DNA from 4 places in the Mesorhizobium australicum WSM2073 genome. Region 2 is predicted to be linked to each of the others. Evidence: predicted binding sites of a transcription regulator. Region 2 holds the regulator's gene; each other region holds the start of a gene.

Region 1 (4,209 bases), 290 kb from region 2:
CCCGGCGTCACCGTCGGTGATGGTGCGGCGGTCGGCGCCGGCGCCGTCGTGTCCAGGGATGTCGCGCCTTACACCATCGTCGCCGGCGTGCCGGCAAAGCCGATCCGCGAACGCTTCGACCGCCGCACCGCTGAGCGCTATCAGGCGCTGGCCTGGTGGGACTGGGACCATGCGAGGCTGCGTGCCACGCTCGACGATTTCCGGAAACTGTCGGCCGAGGCGTTTCTGGAGAAATACGGCTGACGCGACCGATATTCACGGCCGTTGGCGCTTCAACAAATTGCCATTGAAAGATAGCGCGTGTAACAACATGAATAATTAAAAAAAAGGCTTAATTTCCTAGCAATAAATGCCGAATAGCCATAGCCTATGGGTAATGGTCAGCGATCTTTGCTAGTGGTTCTCTGCATCGGAATTGCGCTGGCGGCGCTTGGGCTTTTGGTCGTGGTGCGCAGTATTTACCGGTGGAGAGAAGCTGGTCCCGGTGCGGTGATCGTAGCGGCGCTCTTTGGGTTGGCTCTATTAGCAGCTGGGCTCGTAATCCTCTTCGTATTGTTTGTCGCTAGTAACATGGGCTGCTTCAACTGCTAGCAGATTGGGCGATTCCTCCGTCAGGGGATCGATTCGGCCTTCACACCCTTGACACAGGACTCGGACAGGACGCGATCTCCTTCAAGGAGATCGCCATGCTCGACACCGTCAGACCCTCGCTCGCCGGATTCTTTGCCGGCTCCAATCCGCCCCCGCCAACGCATCTCGGCACCCGCTACGACGCGTCGGGCAACTTTCTCCTCGAGCCCGGCAACACGGTGGTCAGCCACCTCGTCAGCGGCTCGCCGTCGGAGGCGGTGGTGTTGGCCGTCCGCGAGAAGATGCTGGCAATGCCTGATGCCGACCGTCTCGCCTTCACGCCGGTCTCCAGCCTGCACATGACCTTGTTCCAGGGCATAATCGAATATCGCCGTCGCCTGCCCTTCTGGCCGCGGGACGTGCCGCTCGACACCAGCATCGACGCCATGACCCGCCTCTATCTGGAGCGCCTGAAGGAGTTCCAGGGCTTCGGCCCTTTCAACATCAAGGTTGTCGAGATCCTGCCGACCGGCCTCACCGTTGCCGGCGCGACCGACGAGGATGCGCGCATCATGCGTGCATGGCGCGATGCGCTCGCGGTGCCGTTTGGCTACCGGCATCCCGATCACGACACCTACGTCTTCCACATCACCTTCGCCTATCAGATCCAGCGCTTTGATGATGATAGGGCCGCCGCGTGGCAGGCGCTGTTTGACGGTTGCCTGGCGCTTTTCGCGCGCCAGGCGCCGGTGATCGAGATCAAGGCTCCCGCCTTCTGCGCGTTCCGCGACATGAAGCATTTCGAGGAATTGCTGCTGCTCGGCTGATCGCCCGCAAGGCGCCAGTCGCCGCGCCTGTGGAGCGTAACAAAACTGACATCATCGCGACACGGCAGGTTCATGTGGTTGCGTTAGGCGAGTGCCTGACGATCAATATGGACCGGACTGGAACCAGCCCATGTCAGCAAACTCTGCCACGCTCGAAATCCGCGGCGTCAGCCGACGATTTGGCAAGAACACCGCAGTCAGCGACGTGAACATCTCGATCCCGCAAGGGCAGATGGTCGGCGTCATCGGTCGTTCGGGCGCCGGCAAATCCACTCTTCTTCGCATGATCAACCGTCTTGTCGACCCCAGCCAGGGGTCGATTTTTTTTGACGGCGCCGAGGTCTCCCGGCTGCGCGGCTCGCCGCTGCGGCGCTGGCAGCGCGACTGCGCCATGATCTTCCAGCAGTTCAACCTGGTGCCGCGCCTCGATGTGCTGACCAACGTGCTGCTCGGCAAATTGAACCACCGTTCGACCCTGTCCAATCTTCTGGGCATGTTTTCGCGCGCCGAGTGCGCGGAGGCGGTCGCCGCGCTCGAGCGGCTCGACATCGCCCGCACCGCACTTCAGCCCGCCGGCACGCTGTCGGGCGGCCAGCAGCAGCGCGTCGCCATCGCCCGCGCCATGATGCAGCAGCCCAGGGTGATCCTCGCCGACGAGCCGATCGCCTCGCTCGACCCGCTCAACGCCAAGGTGGTGATGGATTCTCTGCAGGACATCAATCTGCGCGAAGGCATCACCGTTGTCACCAATCTGCATACGCTCGATACCGCCCGCACCTATTGCAACCGCATCATCGGCATGGCCGCCGGCAAGGTCGTCTTCGACGGGCCGCCCGAAGAGCTCGACCGCCAAGCCGTGCGTCTTGTCTATGGCGCCGACAGCAATGGCGGCGAGATATCGGAGGTCATCACCTCCACCAGTGTTGCCTTCAAGCAGAAGATCGCCGCATCCGCCGGACCGCTCGAGCCCGCATTCCCGGGATACTGAGCCCAGTAAGGGCCAATAGCGAGCAGCCTGGATCGTCCGCCCGCGTCAAGGGCACTTGTCAAGATCAAGAACGCTGCCGGCGCGGGGCCGGAACTTACAGGAGAGATATCAATGTTCAGGAAGATGGTTTTCGGTGCCGTTTCGGTGCTCGCCATGGCCACCAGCATGGCCCACGCCGCCGACATGAAGGAATTTCGCGTCGGCATTCTCGGCGGTGAAAACGAAACCGACCGGCTGCGCAACTACCAGTGCCTGGCCGATCACCTGAAGGCCGAATTCGGCTTCGAGAAGGTTTCGCTGTTCCCGGCCGCCGACTATGACGGCGTCATCCAGGGCCTGCTCGGCGGCACGCTCGACTTCGCCGAACTCGGCGCTTCCGGCTACGCCAGCGTCTATCTCAAGGATCCGAAGGCGGTTACCCCGATCCTCACCACCAAGCAGACGGACGGCTCCACCGGCTACTATTCGATCGGCCTGGCGCTGAAGACGTCGGGGATCACGGACATCAAGTCAGCCAAGGGCAAGAAGCTCGGCTATGCCGATCCGGATTCGACCTCCGGCTATCTGATCCCGCTGACCCAGATTCCGAAGACCACCGGCGCCTCGAACGAGACCTACTTCGCGTCGACCCAGTTCAATGGCGGCCACGAAAACAACGTTCTGGCCGTGCGTGACGGTAAGGTAGATGTCGCGGTCGACGATTCCTCGGGCATCGGCGACTTCAAGAACGGCTACACCTCCGGCACCTTCCACAAGGAAGTCGCCAAGGGCGCCGTCGACCCCAACGACTTCGTCGAAGTCTGGCGCTCGGGCCTGATCCCGAATGGCCCGCTGGTCGTTCGCACCGCGATCGGCGACGACATGACCGCCAAGCTGGCCGCCTTCTTCACCGACCTGCCCAAGAAGGACAAGGCTTGCTTCGAAGGCGTCGAAGGCGGCGATTTCACCGGCTACGTTCCGGTGAAGCCGGACTTCTACAGCGTCATCGTCGAAGCCCGTAAGGCAGCCATCGGCGGCTAACGGCGAAATTGCAAAAGGGCGGTACCTCATCAAGTACCGCCCTTTTTGCATCTCCGATCATGACCCTTTCCGTGACAGCCCCCTCCGGCGCCACCCACGAGATGGCCGATGCCTGGCGACGCCAGACGTCGCTGCGCAGGTTGTATACCGTGCTCGGCGTCGGCCTGCTGCTTGCTGCGATGCTTTCCAGCATGTGGTTCGCCGACGAAGCCAACGCCGGGCACTTCTTCGACCGGCTGCCGCATATTCTGGATTTCCTGAGCTGGCTGGTCCCCAAGGACTGGAACGACGTCTGGCGGGCGCTGTTCGACATTGCCTCGCCGCATGATACCGGCACCCAGGAATTCAACTTCCCGCTCGGCCGCGTCTACGTCTGGGACGGTTTCTACATCCCCGAATATGTCGAGCTGATGCTGACCACCGTGAACGTGGCGCTGGTCTCGACCTTCATCGGCTTTGTCTTCGCCGTGCCCTTTTCCTTCATCGCGGCGCGCAACCTGACGCCTCATCCGGCACTGAGGCTGGTGGTCAAGCGCTTCATGGAATTGCTGCGTGCCTTTCCGGAGATCGTCATCGCCGGGCTGTTCGCGGCCATCGTCTCGACCGGTCCGATCGCCGCCATCATCGCCATCGGCCTGCATTCCATCGGCGCACTCGGCAAGCTGTTCTACGAGATCAACGAGAACATCGACATGCGAGCCGAGGAAGGCCTGCGCGCAGTCGGCGCCAACTGGTTCGAGCGGGTTCGCTTTGCCGGCCTGCCGCAGGTGTTGCCCAACTTCATGTCGTACACGCTGCTGCGCG
Region 2 (4,209 bases):
ACGCTGCTGCGCGTCTTCAACCGCATCTACGAGCTCTACCCCAAGCAGACCGCCGAGGGTCAGGTGCTGCTCGACGGCCAGAACGTTCTCGACCGCTCGCAGGACCTCAACCTGTTGCGCACCAAGATCGGCATGGTGTTCCAGAAGCCGACGCCGTTCCCGATGTCGATCTATGAGAATATCGCCTTCGGCGTCAGGCTCTATGAGAAGATCGGCAAGGCCGAGATGGACGGCCGTGTCGAGCAGGCGTTGAAACGCGCCGCGCTGTGGAACGAGGTCAAGGACAAGCTCAACGCCAGCGGCCTCAGCCTGTCGGGCGGCCAGCAGCAGCGGCTTTGCATCGCCCGCACCGTGGCGGTCAAGCCGGAGGTCATCCTGCTCGACGAGCCGGCCTCGGCGCTCGACCCATTGTCGACCGCCAAGATCGAGGAATTGATCGACGAGTTGCAGGCCGACTACACGATCGTCATCGTCACCCACAACATGCAGCAGGCCGCGCGCGTCTCGAAGCAGACGGCTTTCATGTATCTGGGCGAGCTGGTCGAATTCGACAAGACCGAGAAGATCTTCACGTCGCCTCGCGAGAAGCGCACGCAGGACTATATCACCGGCCGCTTCGGCTGATCTCACGCATACGAGGACCAGGATCATGGCCGAACACACAGTCGCAGCCTTCGACGAGGATCTCGGGCAGATCAGCAGGCTGATCAGCGACATGGGCGATCTCGCCGGCACGATGGTCGGCGGCGCCACCAAGGCGCTGCTGAATTCCGACAACGCGCTGGCACAGCGCGTCGTCTCCGACGACGCCATCATGGACGCGCGCCAGCGCGAACTCGATGATCGCGCCATTACCCTGATCGCCAAGCGCCAGCCGATGGCCGACGATCTGCGTCATGTCGTCGGCTCGATCCGCATGGCGGGCGATCTCGAACGCATCGGCGACCTTGCCAAGAACATCGCCAAGCGCGTCGGCTCGGTCGGCCTCACCGCCACGCCGCGCGACTTGTCGCATTCCATCGACTCCATGGCGCAGCTGGTGCTGATCCAGGTGCAGGGCGTCGTCGAGGAATATGCGGCCGGCGATGCCGCCGCCCTCGCCAAGCTCAGGAATGACGACGAACGCATCGACGTCAAATACACTTCGGTCTTCCGCGAACTCCTGACCTACATGATGGAGGATCCCCGCAACATCACGGCTTGCACGCATCTTTTGTTCTGCGCCAAGAATCTCGAACGCATTGGCGACCACGTGACCAACATCGCCGAGAATGCGTATTATGTGCTGACCGGCACGCAACTGCCCGCCAACCGTCCGAAGCAGGACGAGACGGCGATGTCGGTGCCGGCGGCTTGACGGCAGGGATGATCGATCGATGATCGCGCCACGCATCATGGTGGTGGAGGACGAGGAGCCGCTGGGCGTGCTCCTCCGCTACAACCTGGAGTCCGAGGGTTACCAGGTCGAGGTGGTGACACGCGGCGACGAAGCCGAGATACGCCTCCAGGAAAACGTGCCCGACCTGCTGGTGCTCGACTGGATGGTGCCGGCGGTTTCCGGCATCGAACTCTGTCGGCGCCTGCGCATGCGGCCCGAGACGGAGCGATTGCCGATCATCATGCTGACGGCGCGCGGCGAGGAGAGCGATCGCGTGCGCGGCCTCTCGACCGGCGCCGACGACTATCTGGTCAAGCCGTTCTCGACGCCGGAATTCATGGCCCGGGTCAAGGCGCTGCTGCGCCGCGCCAAACCGGAAGTGCTGTCCAGCGTGCTCAAGGTCGGCGACATCGTGCTCGACCGCGAATCGCACCGGGTCTATCGCAAGAAGAGCGAGATCCGGCTCGGACCGACCGAGTTCAGGCTGCTCGAATTCATGATGCGCCATCCCGGCCGCGTGTTCTCGCGCAGCCAGTTGCTCGACAATGTCTGGGGCGAGACGATCTACATCGACGAGCGCACCGTGGATGTGCATGTCGGCCGCCTGCGCAAGGCGGTCAACAATGGCCGCATGCCCGATGTGATACGCACCATCCGTGGCGCGGGCTACGCAATCCGCGAGGATTGAGATCAGGCCACGTTCTTGCCGGATCTCACCTGCACGCCCGGCGCGAAGATCTCCTGGTCGACGAAGGTGAGCGCGCGCATGGCGCAGCCCTCGCGGATCAGCGGCAATTCGTTCAGCTCTGTATCGAAGGAAATCGACGTCGAATGCTGGCCGCCGGCGGTCTGGGCGATGGCCTCACGCAAGGCCGGCTCGATCAGATCGAAGGCGGCGGCGCTGACGCCGACCATCGCAACCGGCGCCGGATCGATCAGCGCGAACAAGCTGCCAAGGCCATAGCCCAGCGCCTCGCCGGCCTTGCGATAGGCCTCGCGCTCCGGTCCGTCTCTTTCGCGCGCCGTGGCCGCCAATGCGCGCATGTCGGCGTCGCTGACGTCGACCGGTTTGGCGTCCTCACCCATCTGTCCTGCATTACGCCAGATGGCATAGTTGCCGGCATAGGCCTCGACGCAGCCGCGCCGCCCGCAGCGGCAGAGCGCGCCGCCGGGGCGATGGATCATGTGGCCGAACTCGCCGCCTGAGGAATGGGTGCCGGTGAACAGCTCGCCCTTCAGCACCAGGCCCATGCCGATGCCGTGCGAGAGCAGGATGGCGATGAAGTCGTCGCGGTAGCGCTCGGGGTCGCGCCAGCGCAGCGCCACAGCCATCATGTTGCAGTCGTTCTCCATGGTGGCGGGGATGCCGAATTCGGCTTCGAGTATATCGGCGAAGGCAATGTCCGTCTGCGGCGTGATCGGCGACCACAGCATGGCGCGCGCCTCGGTGTCGGTGATGCCCTGGATCGCCAGCGCGATGCGGGCAATGCTGGCGACATCGAGGTCGGGATCCTCGAGGCGGCGTCGGACGATGGCCACGCATTCGCCGATCAGCGCCTCGCGCGACATGGTCAGCGTGTCCAGCCGGCGTTGCTCCTCCGATATCACCTGGCCGGCGTAGTCGATGACGGCGACGGAGAGGAAATTCAGCGACAGCACCACGGTCATGACCGCCGCGGCCTCGGGGTTGAGACAAAGGCCCACCTGCGGCCGGCCGCGTTTCAGTGAGCCGGCCTCGTTCGGCTTGCCTTCGCTCAGGATACCTTCGCCGATCAGGTCGGCTGATATCGCCGATATGGTCGAGTGGCTCAGGGCGGTGGTGGCGGCGATCTCGGTGCGCGAGGGCTGGCCACCCCGGCGCACGGCTCCAATCACCATTGCGCGGTTGCGCCGGCGCAGATCGTCGTGGCGGATTCCGACCGACATGATTTCCTCCCCGTCGCCGCGGTTCTTGACGCCCCCTCGAACACCTCCGGCAACGGGTCGAATACTGGCAGAAGCGGCTGGGGCTGTCATTATTTATTGCGGGGCTCGAAAAAAGGCTTCCGGCACCTCAAAATCCGTCAGAATCGATGTTGACAGTGTTCCGGCGATGGACCAGTGTTTTTTCGAGGCTCGAAAAAATTAGAGCCTTTGTGCCGGCCTTAGGGCCAGTTTGGTCGCGCCACACGCGGCGCAGGGAGGATATCATGAAGAGATTCACAGTCGCCATTCTGGCGGGTGTCGCCATGTCGCTGACGCTGGCGTCGGTCGCGCAGGCGAAGGGCAAGGTTATCGGCGTGTCGTGGTCCAACTTCCAGGAGGAGCGCTGGAAGACCGACGAGGCCGCCATGAAGAAGGCGATCGAGGCCGCGGGCGACAAGTACATTTCCGCCGATGCGCAGTCCAATCCTGGCAAGCAGCTGACCGATGTCGAGAGCCTGATTTCGCAGGGTGCCAATTCGCTGATCATCCTGGCGCAGGACGCGTCGGCCATCGGCCCGGCGGTACAGAAGGCGCTCGACGAGGGCATTCCGGTCGTCGGCTATGACCGCCTGATCGAGAACAAGGACGTCTTCTACCTGACCTTCGACAACAAGGAAGTTGGCCGCATGCAGGCCCGCGAAGTGTTCAAGGTGAAGCCTGAGGGCAATTACGTCTTCATCAAGGGCTCCGGCGCCGATCCGAATGCCGACTTCCTGTTCTCGGGCTCGATGGAAGTGCTGAAGGCGGCCATAGACAGCGGCAAGATCAAGAATGTCGGCGAAGCCTATACGGACGGCTGGCTGCCCGCCAACGCCCAGAAGAACATGGAACAGTTCCTCACCGCCAACGACAACAAGGTCGACGCC
Region 3 (4,209 bases), 3.0 Mb from region 2:
CATGGGTCACCTCGTCCGAAATGTGCTGGAGGATGCGGTTCCTCAGCGTGAACGGCGAGATCGCCAGCCGCATCTCCGCGGTCGGCTCGGCATAGCCGGTGATGAAATTGAACAATTGGGCGACGTCGCGGGCGATCGTCGGATCGGTGGTGAAGAAGGACAGGTCGGTGTAGATGCGCGCGGTGACCGGGTGGTAGTTGCCGGTGCCGAGATGGACGTAATTGCGCAGCTTGCCGTCCTCGCGCCGCACCACCAGCGACATCTTGGCGTGGGTCTTGAGTTCCAGGAACCCGAACACGACCTGCACGCCGGCGCGTTCGAGATCGCGCGCCCAGCGAATGTTGGCCTCCTCATCGAAACGCGCCTTGAGCTCGACCAGCGCCGTCACCGACTTGCCGGCTTCGGCCGCGTCGACCAGAGCACGCACGATCGGGCTGTCGTTGGAGGTGCGATAGAGCGTCTGCTTGATCGCCACGACTTCGGGATCGGCCATCGCCTGGCGCAGGAACTGCACCACCACGTCGAACGACTCATAGGGGTGATGGACGACGATGTCCTTCTCGCGAATGGCGGCGAAACAGTCGCCGCCATGCTCGCGGATGCGCTCGGGAAAGCGTGGGTTGTAGGGGATGAATTTCAGGTCATCGCGGGGAACGGAGACGATCTCGGAGATCTGGCTGAGCGCCAGCGGCCCGGTCAGCACGCTGATGCGGCTCGACGAGACGCCAAGCTCGCCGGCGACGAAATCGCGCAATTCCCCAGGCATCAGCTTGTCGAATTCGATGCGGATGACGGAGCCGCGGCGGCGGCGCTTCAGCGCCGTTTCGAACAGGCGCACGAGATCTTCCGATTCCTCTTCGACCTCGATGTCGCTGTCACGAATGATGCGGAACGTGCCGGAACCCTTGACCTCGTAGCCAGGGAAGAGCTTGCCGATATAGAGGCCGACCGCCTCCTCCAGCGGAATGAAGCGGACATGGTGCTTGCGGTCCGGCAGGCGGATGAAGCGCTTCAGCGCCACCGGCAGGCGCAAGAGCGCGCTCATCTCCTCGCCATTCTTGCGATGGCGAAGCTGCAGCGCCATCGAGAAGCCGAGATTGGGAATGAACGGGAACGGATGCGCCGGGTCGATCGACAGCGGGGTCAGCACGGGAAACACCTGCTCCTGGAAATGGTCTTCCAGCCAGACCTTCTCGTCCTTTGTCAGCGCGTCGCGGGTGATGCTTTCGATGCCTTCCTTGTTGAGCAGCACGGTAAGGGCCGACAGGCTCTTCTGCTGGTCCTCCTGCAGCCGCTCGACCTCACGCAGCAATTGTTCGAGCTGCTGTTCGGGAGTGCGTCCGTCCGGGCTCTTCAGCACGATCCCCTCGCGCACCTGGCCGGCAAGACCGGCGACGCGCACCATGAAGAACTCGTCGAGATTGGCGGCCGAGATCGACAGGAAGCGGACGCGCTCCAGCAGCGGGTGATGGGTGTTCAGCGATTCCTCGAGAACGCGGCGATTGAACTGCAGCCAGGAGAATTCGCGGTTGACGAAGCGGTCCGGATTGCCTTCCGGGCTCGCTGCCGCGACATTGTTGAATTCGCTCTGTACCGGCTTCAGTTCGTTCATGATTTCTGCTCTTCCGCGCGCCTCAGCCGGTTAACCGGCTTAACTTATCCTGTGGCAGGCTTTTGCGACAGTTCTCTGACAGGCTTTTGCGACAGTTTGATTTCATCGAACTTGCAAACAGACTTGATATGATCCAGATGCAGAGAGACTGCGCTAAGGAGACGATGATGGCAGGCGGTTCCATTCCCCATTTCCAGAACGATGCGGGCCATCCGGCGATCGACATCGGAGTCAAGGAATTCATGTGCACGGGCGCCAACCCGCCTTTCGACCATCCGCATGTTTTTCTCGACATGGGCGACGACAATGAGAAAGTCTGCCCTTACTGCTCGACCCTCTACCGTTATTCGCCGAAGCTGAAGGCGACCGAAACGCTGCCGGCGGGCTGCCTCTACATCGACCAGGCCGCCTGACCTTCCGATCATGAGCGAGACGCGGTCCCGGCAGGTCATGATCGCCGGGGCTGGCATCGCCGGGCTGACAGCGGCGATTGCCTTTGCCGAACGCGGCTATTCCGTGAGGGTGTTCGAACAGGCGCAGCGTCTCGAAGCGGCGGGCGCCGGCATCCAGCTCTCTCCTAACGCGACCCGCATCCTTCGCCAGCTTGGCGTGCTCGACACGCTTCTTGCCAATGCCGTCCAGCCGGAAGCCGTGGTGCTGAAGGACGCCGCGAGCCTGCGCCAACTGGCACGCGTGCCGCTTGGCGGAGCCGGCGAGGAACGCTGGGGGGCGCCCTATCTCGTGGCGCACCGGGCGGATCTGCAAGATGCCCTAATGGCGCGCGTTGCGCAAATGCCCGACATCCATCTCACCACCGGCGCGCAGGTCAGCAGCGTGACCTCCGGTTCACTCGTTATCACCAGGACAGACGGGGTCGGCCGCAAGGTTATCGATACCGAAGGATCTCTGCTGGTCGGCGCCGATGGCGTCTGGTCAGCGGTGCGGAGGTTTGCCAGTCCAGGCAGCGGAGCCGGCTTGGCGAACAGCCATTTCTCCGGCGAACTGGCCTGGCGGGCGACGGTGAGCGCAGACAACGAGGCGGGGCGAGCCTTCGCCGCAATCGGCGCTACCGACTGCGTCACCACCTTCCTGCACCTCGGATTCCACATGGTCGCCTACCCCGTCAGCAGGGGTAGCGCCTTCAACCTTGCCGCCTTCACCCGGGGCGAGCGCATCGCCGAGGGGTGGTCACGCCACGCCGATCCCGCCATCCTTTCAGGCGCCATGCGCCGCTCCGCGCCGGCGCTGGCGCGGTTGGTGGAACTCGCTGGCCCGTGGACCGCCTTCCCCATCCACACGGTCGAGCAGCGACGCTGGACTATGTCACAAGGCGTCGCGCTGATCGGCGACGCCGCGCACGCGATGACGCCGTTCGCGGCGCAAGGTGCTGCCATGGCGATCGAGGATGCCGCGACGCTGGCCAGCCTGGTCGCCGACATCCCCGGCGACCTGACGCAAAGCCTCGCCATCTGGGAGGAGCTGCGGCGGTCGCGCATCGCCAAGGTCATCCGTCGCGGCGCGCTCAATCGGCTTGCCTGGCATGCCCGTGGCCCGGTGGCGTTGGCCCGCAATCTGTTTCTGGCGGCGCGACCGGGAGAGAAGCTCGCAGCCGATCTGGACTGGCTTTACGGGTGGGAGCAGCAGCGGATCATCCGCCGCTGAAAGGAGCCAGCGGCAAAGCTAATTGTACAGCCGCATCGACAGCCCAAGCGAAACCGGCAGCGGGTTCCACCAGCCGGTGCGCAGGCCGGCGGTGCGCAGTGCCGCCGCCGTCCAGGTGTTGCAGCCGATCAGCGCGTTGAAAGGGCCATTGGCCTCATAAAAGCGATCGAAATTGGAGTAGGCGGCATTATCGATGACGATCGGACCGTTCGGCCCCTCCTGAAAGCTCGCTTCGATGAAATCGAGCAATGCGGCAAAACGGTCTTCGCCCACGTCGAAGCCGGCGACATCGGGGTGCGGCTCGGGAATGTTGCCGGCGACGGCGACATGCATCACCGACGCATCGAGCGTCAAAGCCTTGAACGCGGGCAGCGCCTTCAATTGCGACCATGTCGGCGTTTCCAGGTAGAAGGCGCGCCCACCCCAGCCGAAGACGAGGTAGCGCACTTCGGGCGCGTCCGAAGGCAGGCCGGCATCGGCAAGAAAACGAAAGCGCCGGCGCACCTCGTCGTCCACGGGAATGGCGATGTCGGTGTGGATCGGATTTTTCAGCACCAATATGTGCCGGATGCCCTCGCCCGCCGCGGCTGCCGGCCAGAGCGGCCGCGGCACCAGCGTGCCGAGCGACACGGCGAGCACCAGTGCTGCAACCAGAATGGCCAGGAAACGCAGGAGTTTTCTCATCGGTGCGGCTTCGCGATTCCATTCGCGGCTCTATGGAGAAGATCATTATCCGATCGGCCAGAAACTAAAAAGCCCGGCCGTGCGCGACCGGGCTTTCTCGACTTGGCGTCAGTCCGCTCAGTGCAGGATCTGCGACAGGAACAGCTTCGTGCGTTCGTGGCGGGGATGGTCGAAGAACTCGGCCGGCGTGTTCTGCTCGACGATCTGGCCCTGATCCATGAAGATCACCCGGTTGGCGACTTTCCTGGCAA
Region 4 (4,209 bases), 2.0 Mb from region 2:
CCGCCGCCGAGATGACGATCATCTGCAGGCCCATCGGCACGCCCTTGAAGACGACGATGCGCAGCAGCGCCGGATCCGGGCGCAGCAGGACGAGATTGGCGCCGGCCAGCCGCAACGGATGCTTGCGCGCGTAGAGCACGATGAGGATGGCGACGACGCTCACGGTCTGGCCGATCAGGGTCGAGGTGGCGGAACCGGCGATGCCGAGTTCAGGAAACGGGCCGATGCCGCGGATGAGCAGGGGATTGAGCACGATGTCGAGCACGACCGCCAATGCCATGAAGATGAAGGGGGTGCGTGAATCGCCCGCACCGCGCAGCACGGTCATGACGAAGGACAGAAGGTTCATCATCGGCACGGCGACGAAGATGATGCGCAGGTAGGAGCGTGCGAGCGGCAAGGCGTCGGCCGGCGTGCCGAGCGCGCCCAGGATGGCATCGACCCAGATCCAGCCGCAGACCGCGAACACCACTGAAACGAGGAAGAAGAAGGTGGCGCTGGTGCCGACGATGCGGCGCGCCTCGGGCAGGTCGCGGGCGCCGACCGACTGCGCCACCAGGATTGTGGCCGCCATGCCGATGCCGAACACCGTGCCGAGGATCAGGAACAGGACGAGGTTGGCGTTGGACGTCGCGGTCAGCGCCGACTCGCCGAGGAAGCGGCCCACCCAGACGGCGTTGACCGAGCCGTTCAGCGATTGCAGCACGTTGGAGCCGAGCACCGGCAAGGCGAAGAGCAGCAGCGTGCGCGGGATCGGGCCGCTGGTCAGGTCGCCGGTACGCCGGCGTGCGGGCATTTTTTCGTCCATGGCGGGCAACCTGGCAAATGTGACTCTGGCCCGCCACGATATCGCAGGCCGGACCGAGATGCACCCTGCGCCGAGGCGCAGTGACCGTCGATCGGTCAGGCTCGCCGGAATGGAATTCGATCGGCAAGAACGCGTCGTCCGGCTGCGTGCGCTTATGAACCAGGACATCATCGACCTCCCGCTCATGTCTTCGTGCGGCCCAACCTGTCGGCAGCCGGCAAGATCATGGCCGTGTCGAGCAGGACGGCCGAGCCGATCGATGCCGGCGTGCCGAAGGACGCGGAATTCCTGAAGTAGGGCTTCGCGACCTGCTCAAGCGGACGCGCCAGGCGCGCCCGCTTGAGCAGTGGTCGTTACTTCTTGCCGAGACCTGGCAGCGTGACCTGATAGACCAGGAACATGGTGTCGACATCGGCGCCGTCGTCGGCCTTGTAAGGCGCGCCGACCTGGAAGCCGTCCTGGGCGAGGAAGTCATTGTCGTTGCCGACGAACAGGAAATAGTCGTCGGGCAGCTTGGGATCGAGGACGCTGACCAACGACATCGCTTCCCACTTCTCCGAAAGCTCGTTGTGGTCCTTCGCGCCGCCATTGTGCAGGCCGAAGTGGCCAAGCGCGGTGGCGTCGTTGATGTCTATGAACGGCGTCAGCTTGGCCGGCGTCACCGAGGGATCAAGCACGCCCTTGGGCGCGACCGGCTTGTCGGCCGCATCGAAGGCGCCGCCCGCGATGTCGGTCGCGCCGGAGACGTCGACGATGTTGATCTGGCGGTAGAGCGAAGCGTCACCCTTCTTCAGGCCCTGGCCGTTGCCGCTGTCGCGCGCCAGCATCAGGAAGGACGTGGCCGAAAGCGCCACGATCTCGCTCTGCGCGGCGATTTTGGTCTTGCCCTTGGCATCCTTGAACACCGGCAGCGGCACGACATATTCATGCGCGAGCTTCAGATGGGCGAGGTCGGAGGCATCATAGACCAGCGCCCGCGTGTTCTGCCGTGTCGAGGGTGAATCGCCGCCATCCTGCCTCGGAGCCGACTGCAGCACAGCGATCAGGAACTTGCCGTCCGGCGTGATCCCCATGCCTTCGAGGCCCTGATTGTTTTGGCGCCCGGTTTCGGGATCCTTCGGATCAGGGTCGGCGGCGCCCGGCCCGGGATTGTCGGAGGAGAAGTTCGGCGCTCCCTTGCGCATCGGCACGAGGGCCGCAGGCGGCTGGGTCGCCGACATCAGGCGGCCTTGCGCGGAGAACCTGTAGATGTTGGGGCCGTACTCGTCGGAGATGAACATCGAGCCGTCCGGCAGCCGTACGATGGCTTCATTGTCGAGCGCGAGCTTGCCATTGGTGGCGACGGGCAGCATCGGCATGTCGCCGGCCGCGGCGCGTACGTCCGACAGCGGATCGAGGCCGGTGGCATCGGCGCCCGTGTCGTCTGTGAGAAGCATGGTGTCGGCAAGCGTCGCCTTGACGCCCGTCTGCTCCTGGCCGGCGGCGGGAGCAGCGCCCGGCGCGACAGGCGTGAACTCGATGGTGATGGTGTTGAGGCGCGGCCGGTAGTCGGTGGTGCCGGCGACATTGTAGCCACGGTCGGGCAGTAGCCAGAGCGATCCCTTGTAGGTGCCGGCATCATGTGTCCAGCCCGAAATGTCGATCGCCATGCCCGAGCCCGAGCCGAAGGTCTCGCCGAACTTGTCGCGCTGGTCGGCCGGGATGCGGCCGACGCCGACGAGGCCCTTGTTGATGTAGGCCACGCCATCGGCAAGCGCCGGGGTGAGGGCGGTGAACAAGGCCAGCGCGACGCCGAGCGAGGCGGTTCGGTGCAGGTGTTTCATGGACAATCCTCTTTATGACGAAGCACGCCGGAGCGGCCGAAGGAAAAATCAAAAAGAGGTGCCGCATCGATGATGCCGCGCGTGCCTCCTCGAAAGCGATCTAAGGCGTCAACATGATGCTTGCGTGACAGTGGGGCGACACGGGTCAGCCGGTATCTCCATGTGCTGATAAAAAACGCTGGAGAGCGGGAATTGGTGACCTCCCATGGAGCGTCCCTGGCATAATAGGCACTTATGTCTAGTACGGATATGATGCCGGCTTCGAACTGACCGGGAGGGGAAGTCTTGAAGCCGCACTGTCGCGCCGTGGTCATCGGGGGCGGCGTTGTCGGCGCCTCGGGCGGCTACACGATCGGCAAGAGCGTCGCGCTGGCGTTGGTGGACGACGATTTCGCCGGGGAGGGGATGGCGCTTTGCGTGCACATTGTCGGCGTCGAACGGACGGCGCGGGTCATCGCGGCTTCGCCCTACGGTCCCCAGGGCAGGGCGATGCGGCAATGAGGAGGAGTTTCTGATGGTCGATGACGCTGCACGGGATACGAGGCGCGAACGCCGGCGCGGACGCATGGGCGAGGCAGGCAGCGAATCAAGCCGTAAGCCCAATTACCGGTCGCTGAAGAACCCATTCCTGCCGCAGCCGATCTTTTCCGACGACCAGGTGGCGTCGATCCACGGCACGGCGCTGCGCGTGCTGGAAGAACTGGGCATCAAGGTGCTGCTGCCCGAGGCGCGCGAGGTGCTCGCCCGCGCCGGCGCCCTGGTCGACCCCGACACCGACATGGTGCGTATAGGCCGCGACATGGTGGCGGCAGCCTTAGCCTCGGCGCCGCGATCGATCCACGCTTATGCCGGAGCGCGCGATCGCGACCTGTTGCTCGAACTGGGCTCGATGACATTCCTGGCCGGCTCCGGCGCGCCCAATGTCACCGACCTCGAGCGCGGCCGGCGGCCCGGAACGCTGGTCGCCTTCGAGGAGTTGATCAAGCTGGTGCAGCATTTCGACGTCTTGCACATGCTGGGGCCGTGCATCGAACCGCAGGACATCGACAATCGTTTCCGCCACTATGCCGTCAACCGGGCGCAGCTGACCCTGTCGGACAAATTCCCGTTCGTGTTCGCGCGTGGCACGCCGCAGGTCGATGATAGTTTCGAGATGATCAGGCTGGCGCGCGGGCTGTCCGAGGACGAGTTCCGCTCGGGCGCGCATTGCTACACCGTCATCAACACCAACTCGCCGCGCCAGCTCGACATTCCGATGGCGCAAGGCATCATCGATTTCGCCAAGGCCGGCCAGGTCCTGATCATCACGCCGTTCTGCCTGGCCGGTGCGATGGCGCCGATCACCGTGGCCGGCGCGCTGACCTTGCAGCATGCCGAAGCGCTGGCCGGGCTGACGCTGGCGCAGATCGTGCGGCCGGGCGCGCCGGTGGTCTATGGTTCCTTCTCCTCCAATGTCGACATGAAATCGGGCGCACCGGCCTTCGGCACGCCGGAGCACGTCAAAGCCACACTGGGCGCAGGCCAATTGGCGCGCTTCACCGGTCTGCCCTGGCGCTCGGGGGGCGGCAGCGCGGCCAA

What was found. The regulator PhoB, encoded in region 2, activates phosphate uptake and scavenging genes when phosphate is short. The targets are predictions, from matches to a motif close to TGTCATNNANCTGTCAT.
Region 1: the regulator PhoB is predicted to act here: its motif matches at 1,433-1,449, upstream of phnC (phosphonate ABC transporter ATP-binding protein).
Region 3: the regulator PhoB is predicted to act here: its motif matches at 1,677-1,693, upstream of MESAU_RS22940 (RNA degradosome polyphosphate kinase).
Region 4: the regulator PhoB is predicted to act here: its motif matches at 2,745-2,761, upstream of MESAU_RS16790 (esterase-like activity of phytase family protein).

Annotation. Positions count from the first base shown of each region.
Region 1 is NC_019973.1:1,789,641-1,793,849, reverse strand. Features, by position in the region: gene MESAU_RS08570 (DapH/DapD/GlmU-related protein) at 1-243, shown strand, start outside; gene MESAU_RS08560 (DUF1868 domain-containing protein) at 687-1,397, shown strand; gene phnC (phosphonate ABC transporter ATP-binding protein) at 1,528-2,385, shown strand; gene phnD (phosphonate ABC transporter substrate-binding protein) at 2,497-3,405, shown strand; gene phnE (phosphonate ABC transporter, permease protein PhnE) at 3,465-4,209, shown strand, end outside.
Region 2 is NC_019973.1:1,497,126-1,501,334, forward strand. Features, by position in the region: gene pstB (phosphate ABC transporter ATP-binding protein PstB) at 1-624, shown strand, start outside; gene phoU (phosphate signaling complex protein PhoU) at 650-1,357, shown strand; gene phoB (phosphate regulon transcriptional regulator PhoB) at 1,377-2,066, shown strand; gene MESAU_RS07165 (ROK family protein) at 2,069-3,304, opposite strand; gene xylF (D-xylose ABC transporter substrate-binding protein) at 3,568-4,209, shown strand, end outside.
Region 3 is NC_019973.1:4,746,928-4,751,136, forward strand. Features, by position in the region: gene MESAU_RS22940 (RNA degradosome polyphosphate kinase) at 1-1,612, opposite strand, end outside; gene MESAU_RS22945 (zinc-finger domain-containing protein) at 1,780-2,025, shown strand; gene MESAU_RS22950 (FAD-dependent monooxygenase) at 2,036-3,274, shown strand; gene MESAU_RS22955 (TIGR02117 family protein) at 3,293-3,958, opposite strand; gene MESAU_RS22960 (amino acid ABC transporter ATP-binding protein) at 4,076-4,209, opposite strand, start outside.
Region 4 is NC_019973.1:3,503,798-3,508,006, forward strand. Features, by position in the region: gene MESAU_RS16785 (MATE family efflux transporter) at 1-808, opposite strand, end outside; partial or broken gene MESAU_RS32400 (L,D-transpeptidase) at 907-986, shown strand; gene MESAU_RS16790 (esterase-like activity of phytase family protein) at 1,162-2,631, opposite strand; gene MESAU_RS16795 (glycine cleavage T C-terminal barrel domain-containing protein) at 2,917-3,132, shown strand; gene MESAU_RS16800 (trimethylamine methyltransferase family protein) at 3,146-4,209, shown strand, end outside.